2 regions of the Paenibacillus sp. FSL H8-0457 genome follow, and region 1 is predicted to be linked to the other one. Evidence: riboswitches for the same ligand, from Rfam matches in the RefSeq annotation. Region 1 holds a riboswitch; the other holds the start of a gene.
What was found. A riboswitch is a leader RNA that binds a small molecule or an ion and turns the genes downstream of it on or off. The one in region 1 is predicted to bind cyclic di-AMP.
Positions count from the first base shown of each region.

Region 2: it holds a riboswitch for cyclic di-AMP, as region 1 does, so the genes downstream of both, MHI43_RS00140 (3D domain-containing protein) here and MHI43_RS27480 (TrkH family potassium uptake protein) in region 1, are expected to answer to the same signal.

Region 1 is NZ_CP150293.1:6,114,613-6,118,124, forward strand. It holds gene MHI43_RS27470 (LysR family transcriptional regulator) at 1-155, shown strand, start outside; gene MHI43_RS27475 (TrkA family potassium uptake protein) at 192-866, opposite strand; gene MHI43_RS27480 (TrkH family potassium uptake protein) at 883-2,223, opposite strand; cyclic di-AMP (ydaO/yuaA leader) riboswitch at 2,287-2,431, opposite strand; gene MHI43_RS27485 (CPBP family intramembrane glutamic endopeptidase) at 2,722-3,512, shown strand, end outside.
Region 2 is NZ_CP150293.1:27,809-31,320, reverse strand. It holds gene MHI43_RS00140 (3D domain-containing protein) at 1-1,171, opposite strand, end outside; cyclic di-AMP (ydaO/yuaA leader) riboswitch at 1,441-1,655, opposite strand; gene MHI43_RS00135 (TatD family hydrolase) at 1,861-2,625, opposite strand; gene MHI43_RS00130 (HD domain-containing protein) at 2,722-3,512, opposite strand, start outside.

The DNA.
Region 1 (3,512 bases):
TCGACATTCATATTCCGGCACTCATCGAAACCCGGCGAACGACTTCGCTGATCTACGGTCAAGCCTCGGAGCTGAGCAAGGCGGCCAGCCGCTGGATCGAAGAAACGGAGATCCTGTTCCGCAAGCTGGAGGAAGATAAATCGAAAAAAAACTGACGATATTTCGCAATCGTCAGTTTTTTTCTACTATATTTATTTTTCGAGCATATTCACGACTTCGGACTCAAAGCGGTCCACGTTGTCATTGGAGCCGATGACGACCATAATGTCGCCGGAGTTCACGACGTCCATGGCCGTCGGAGCAACGATAATGCCGGACTGTTTATTCAGCGCCACCACGCTGACGCCGTACCGGACCCTCGTATTAAGCTCGCTCAGCGTTTTTCCGTCCATGCAGTCCGTGACCGTCATCTCCACAATCAGATAATCCTTGGATAATTCGATATAATCAAGCAGGTTCGGCGTCACGAGCTGGTGCGCTACCCGGATCCCCATATCCCGCTCGGGAAAGATGACCCGGTCCACGCCAAGCTTCTCCAGCGCCCGGCCGTGCAGCACCGATATCGCCTTGGCAACGACCATCGCGACACCAAGCTCTTTCAACAGGATGGCGGAGAGGATGCTCATCTGAATGTCGTTCCCGATCGCAACGATTCCGCAGTCGAAGTTGCGAATGCCAAGCGATTTAAGCACTTCCTCATCCGTCGCGTCCGCCACCACCGTATGCGTCAGCAGCTCGCTCATATCCTCGACGACCTCTTCGTTCCGGTCGATGCCGAGCACCTCATATCCCTGTTCCATCAGCTCCAGCGCCAGACTGGCGCCAAATCGCCCCAAACCGATGATTGCAAATTGCTTTGGTTTCATGTCTCTCCTATACCCCTTATCCAATTATCATTTTGCCTTCCGGATGACGATATAATTCTTTACCCTTTTTCGGCCCCAGTGCATAAGCAAGCGTCAAAGGCCCCAATCGACCCGCAAACATCGTAAGGCTGATCAGGATCTTGCCGAACACGGTCAAATCGGGCGTTAAGCCCATGGAGAGACCTACCGTACTGAAGGCGGATGTCGTTTCGAATAGAATCTCCAGGAAGTCCCCTTCCTCTGTCGTCGACAGAATCATCGAGACGGTTAGAACGAGCAGCAGGGCCAGCAAGGCAATGGTCAGTGCCTTCAGCACCCGCTCCTGGGCCAGGCGATAACGGAACATAACGATGTCTTCCCGCCCGCGCATCATCGCAATGACCGCCCCTACCATAATGGTAAAGGTCGTGGTTTTGATGCCGCCGCCGGTTGACCCTGGAGATGCTCCGATAAACATCAGGATGACGATAAAAAATTGCGTTGCCTGTCTGAGCCCCGTAATATCTATAGTATTCGCGCCCGCCGTACGCGGCGTTACGGATTGGAATAACGCGCCGAAGAATTTTCCGCCCCAGTTCAGGGAACCCAGCGTTCTCGGATTGGTAAATTCAAATATGAGAATGACGATAAATCCGACCGCAAGCAAGGCAGCCGTCATCGTGAGCACCACCTTGGAGTGCAGGGAGAGCCTCCGCTGTTTTCGATAATCGATCAGATCGGACAGCACAATAAATCCAATGCCCCCGGAAACAATCAAGAACATCACAACGAAGTTGACTACCGGATCGTATACATACCCGGTCAAACTCCGAAAATCGCCAAACAAATCGAAGCCGGCGTTGTTAAACATCGTCACCGCATGAAAAACACCGTAATAGATCGCCCGGCCCAGCGGCATATCAAACGCCCAACGAACCGATAAAAGGACTGCGCCGCAGGCCTCGATGACGAGCGAGTACAGCAATACTCTGCGTATCAGCCTTACGATGCCTTCCATCGAGGACTGATTCATCGCTTCCTGCAAGATTAGACGGTCTTTGAGCGATATGCGTCTCTTCAGAACCAAGGCGAATAAAGTAGCCATCGTCATGAATCCGAGCCCGCCGATTTGAATCAGCAGCATGATCACGACTTCTCCGAAGGAACTGAATGTCGTTCCCGTATCCACTACGACCAGGCCCGTTACGCACGTTGCCGAGGTCGAAGTGAACAAGGCGTCAGTAAATCCAAGCGGTTCGCCCGTCGTCGTCGAGATTGGCAGCATTAACAGCCCGGTCCCGATGAAGATGATGGCCGCAAAACCAAGCACGAGAATTTGGGGCGGAGACAATGTAAGCCAGTTTAATTTAGCGTTCAATCGGACACCTTCTTTAAAAAAATCAACGAAAAAAGACACTGGAAAACGCAGTGCCTTTCGGTCTGGTTCCTGTGCAACAGCCTACGAGGTTAGCTGACGGATTCGGGCATTTCCACAGGTCGCCCTATTCATTATTCCGGGAATAATGAAATTCACCCCAATTACATGGTTCCCCCATTTTCATTACGAAATTCGGCTGGAATATTCGGTTCCTTCAAGCATGATGTGATTATAACTCAATCCGTTACGTAACCCAATGCCGTTTTTCGCCCGAAATATCTTTAAAAGAGCGCGAATTGGGCATATTCAAGAATACAAGCGTAGGGTTCTCTAACGTTTTCGAAACCTTTCATTCATTTTCATCGATTTATTTCAATATTCCGATAATTGGGATAAGCTGCTTATGGCTTTCATACTATGTTATATTGACTCTATGCGTTCTTAATCAGGCATATCGAATACCAGTGGGAGTATCAACTTTCTTAGAGGAGGAATTTCATGAATCGTGCAAGAGAGCCCTTGAAGCTGAAGCCCAATCTGAAGCAGCTCATCGCGCCTGCCGCAGTCGGCCTGATTCTGTTCCTATTATTTCAGGTATTTCCGTGGGCGAATCCGGACGATGCCGAGATGGCCTCACCGGATATCATTTCCAAGGAGCAGGCTCGGCAGGCAGCTTCAAGGTTTGCTCAGGAGCATCTGCAGTTTGCGGCTGCGGACACGGACGAAGCCTTGGTTACATATCAATCCAAATCGGAACTTTACGGATATCTGGCGAAGGAGAAGAGACTTTCGGAATATAACAAAACCTATGAAGCCAAATATCCCTATGACGTATACCGCGTTCGCTTCAGCGAGCCTGGAGGCGATGCCCTCAATGTGGACGTGCACATGCAAAATTCCGGCATCGTCGGATTCTCGTATGATTATGCCCGTTCCAGCTTTGATCGGATCGAGCTGAACAAGGGCGAGATTCAGAGGCAGATGCTGCTCGTCGTTGAGGACGGCATGACATTGGCCGAGAAGCAGGCGCTGGCGGAGCCATGGCTTCAGCGGGCGGGTTATGACCTGTCGAATCTGGAGCTGGTTACGAAGGAGGGGGATCCCCGTCTCAAATATGTGGACCCTGAATCCAGGATCGGGGACTCCAGGCTGGAGCACCGCTTCACCTTCGAGCAGGGGAAATTGCGCTCTTATGAGCCCTCCTTCTCGGTGCCAGCCGCCCACTCTGCTTATGTCAACAAGCAGACGCAGGATGCCACCCTGCTGACGCTCGCAGGGTACGGCCTGTT
Region 2 (3,512 bases), 1.0 Mb from region 1:
TAACCGGACCGATCACGTAAACGGTGCGGCCGCTCTTCCGGCCGAAATTCATGGCCGATTTCAACGAATCGTAATAGACATCGATTTTGTTGCCTTTAATGGCGCCTCCCGTATCTTCAGCACGGCGGAAACCGATGCCTTCGATGTAGACCCACCATCCGATCGGGATGATATTAGGATCAACGGCGATGGTGCGACCTTCCGTAACGCGTGTGCCGGATGCGGTACGCGTACCGATTCCTTGCTGTTCGGCGGAATACGCGGTCATCGACACGTTGTTCAATACCTTCTTGTATTTAAAATCAACGCCTGCGCGGGAAACCACGTTGTTCTCCACAGCCTTGGCGGTCGTTACTTTTTTCGTGCCGGACAATTTAGCCGGTGTAGCTTTTACATCGGTGGCTGCCGCCTGGACGATAACAGGCTTCTCCACTTTTTTCGTGCCTACGGCAATGATTTTATCCTTCGTTCTGCGTTCGATTTGTTGGGAGACCTTCGTCTTGGAAACCAGCTTGCCATTGTGGTAGACCTTCTCGTAATGGTTCACCATAAGACCAGACTCGCCCCGCTGAATGACGCGGTTATCGCCCTTTTCAAGCGATGGATCGGCCGTCTTGATCACGCGGAACTCGCGGTCTTCCGTTTCCTTAACTTTTTGCTTCGTGACGCGAACGACATTGATATTCATATTGCTGGTCAGCTTCGTGTCTTGCGACGGTTGTACTATATCTTCACCCTGGATCGTAACGCCAGCCTCTTTGAGTACATGATCAACTGTATCCTGGGATGTAAATATGGTTTTGGTTTTGCTGCCTACCGTAACGTTGACTGGAATAGCTCTGTCAATAATAATTCGGTCTCCGTCCCGGATTGCGCCGTTCAGGGGCATCGAAATTTGATCTTGGGGACTCAACGTGATCGCTTGCTCATCCAGCAATTCCTGCAGCAACGATCCACGTGTTTCCACCGTAGTGACCCGGCCGTCGACGACAAGCTGAACTTCCTTGCCTGCCTGGTCATGTACAACCAACGATATGAGAAGTGATACCGTAACGGCACCCATGGCGCCGAGCAACATCAGTTGACGCAAATTGTCATGCTTCCATCTCAATGCGTAAGACATGCTGGATGATTGTGATTCATGGGTTTCTTCAGGTTGAAAAATGCCCACTATTCCATCCTCCTTCATAGTCCCGCCGTCTAGGTAAACGCATGAATGCATTTGACGTGACTATAGCAATTTTTCTCACAGGGCGCCCTGCTATCTATCTACACCCTGCGTCAATTCCCGTCTTCCGTCCATCTGCCATCACCTCCTGTTTACCAAGAGTATGATGGACCCGTCTCCATTATTCAAAAATAAAAGAAGCCATTGAAAGAGTACTAGAGGCTCTAACGTGGCTTCCTGATGAATGAAATCATGGAAATGGTATGCACGAGATTTCCCCTCTTATTTCGCTTACGGAGTTAGCTGTCGGGTTCGGACGTAAGAGAGACGCCCTATATCCGGATGCCCGCTCATGGCGAGATCCTTCAAATTCACCCCAAAGACCCGAAAAAGAAATCAAATACAGCTTCGTGCATCCAGACCAGTATGCACCGCAGTATCGGTTCCCCCGTTCTCCAGAATTTCGGAGATTAAGCGAGACGGTTCATGAAATATTCGGCTGCGATCTGCACATCGCAGCTTCTTATCACTGAAAAGATGATATCCTGTTTGTATGCAGGTTGTAAAGCGACATTCAACCACATTTTCTCAAGTAAAAGGTTAAAATATTGTAATATCAACGCCTTTTCTGATTAAAAAACTTTAATTAATCGAAAATGCTCCCTTTTTCATGGCTTTTTCTCTTGTTTTCGTTAAATACCAAATCGTTCCAGTGCATTTTTGGTGGTAATTTGGGCCAATTCCTCATAGGACAACCCTCTAATTTCGGCCGCCGCCTCCGCCACCAATTTTACATATGCGGTCTCATTTCGTTTCCCGCGGAAGGGATGAGGTGTCAGGTAAGGCGCGTCCGTTTCGATCAATAATCGATCAAGCGGAACCTTTGCCAAAACCTCTTTGGGCTGCTTCGCATTCTTGAACGTTATCGGCCCCCCAAACGAGATATGGAATCCCATATCCAGGCACATTTTGGCCGTTTCCCAGCTTCCGGAGAAGGAATGCATGACACCGCCGACCTCAGAGGCTTTTTCCTCACGCAAAATGTTAACGATATCTTCATGCGCATCCCGGTTATGAATGACAATGGGCATGTTCAATTCCCGGGCAAGCCCGATCTGGCGCCGAAGCACGCGGTGCTGCACTTCCCTGGGGGACGTATCCCAATGATAGTCCAAGCCGATCTCCCCGATTGCCACCACTTTATCGTGACTGCATAAAGAGGCGATCCAATCCAGGTCCTGATCCTCCATGGTGATCGCATCTACAGGATGCCATCCTACCGCTGCATATATAAAATCATAAGTCTCAGCCAGCTTCATCGTGGTCGGGATCGTCTCCCGGTTAAATCCGATATTGATCATCCGCGTAACGCCGGCTTCAAGCGCCCGATGAATTGCAGCTTCCCGGTCTTCGTCGAATTGGGGAGCGTCCATATGAGTGTGCGTGTCGAACAGCATACTATCCACACTCTCCTTCCTGTCGTTTCTATGTCGTCTATTTTCCATTAGTTGGTTGAATGCAAGGGGATTAACGGTTGTCCTGTTTTGCTTGATTTAATGCTGTTGTTTGAAAACGTCGGCTATCGTCTCCGGCATTTGACCCAGGAGCGGGTCCACCTTCTCCTCCGGATAATAAAGATGGTACCGCCCTTTATGAATGCCGCTGATCGAGCGTACGATATCGGATACCTCCGAGATTTCCCTCAGCTCGTCATGCCGGTCCAGAAGGAGAATCTGTTTCTCGTTAAGCGGCATATCGGAATGAACCTTATCATAAGGAAGATCCGTTGGAAAATCAATCTCCAGGTCATATTCCGGATGCAGCCCCACGGCGCGGAACGCTTGGCGGATCCCGTCGATGGTTTCCAGATCGATGTTGTCGATTTCTACATATTTGTAGAGCTTTCGGTGCATGAAACGGCCGCATAATTCGCTAAGAAGCGGGTCTTCCTCCTCCGTCCATTGCAGAAAGGCCGTTTGAATCAAGGCTTCATCAAGACGCAAGTATTGGTGTACGCCAATGTTCCCCGAAAACAACGCAGGCAGCGGTTCGATCATGAAACGGAAAGCATATCCACGGTCATGCAGCTCCTTGGCCCGGCGAAAGATTTGGCGCAGGATGATTTCGGAGCTTCGGGTGACGGGATGAAAATACACCTGCCAGTACATCTGATACCGCGACATGAGATAATCCTCCACCGCGTGCATGCCCGATTCCTTCACGACGACCCGATCGCGGTACGGCCGCAGCATCCGCAAGATTCGGTCGATATCAATCGTTCCATAATTGACTCCCGTATAGTAAGCATCCCTTAGCAAATAATCCATCCGGTCTGCATCCAGCG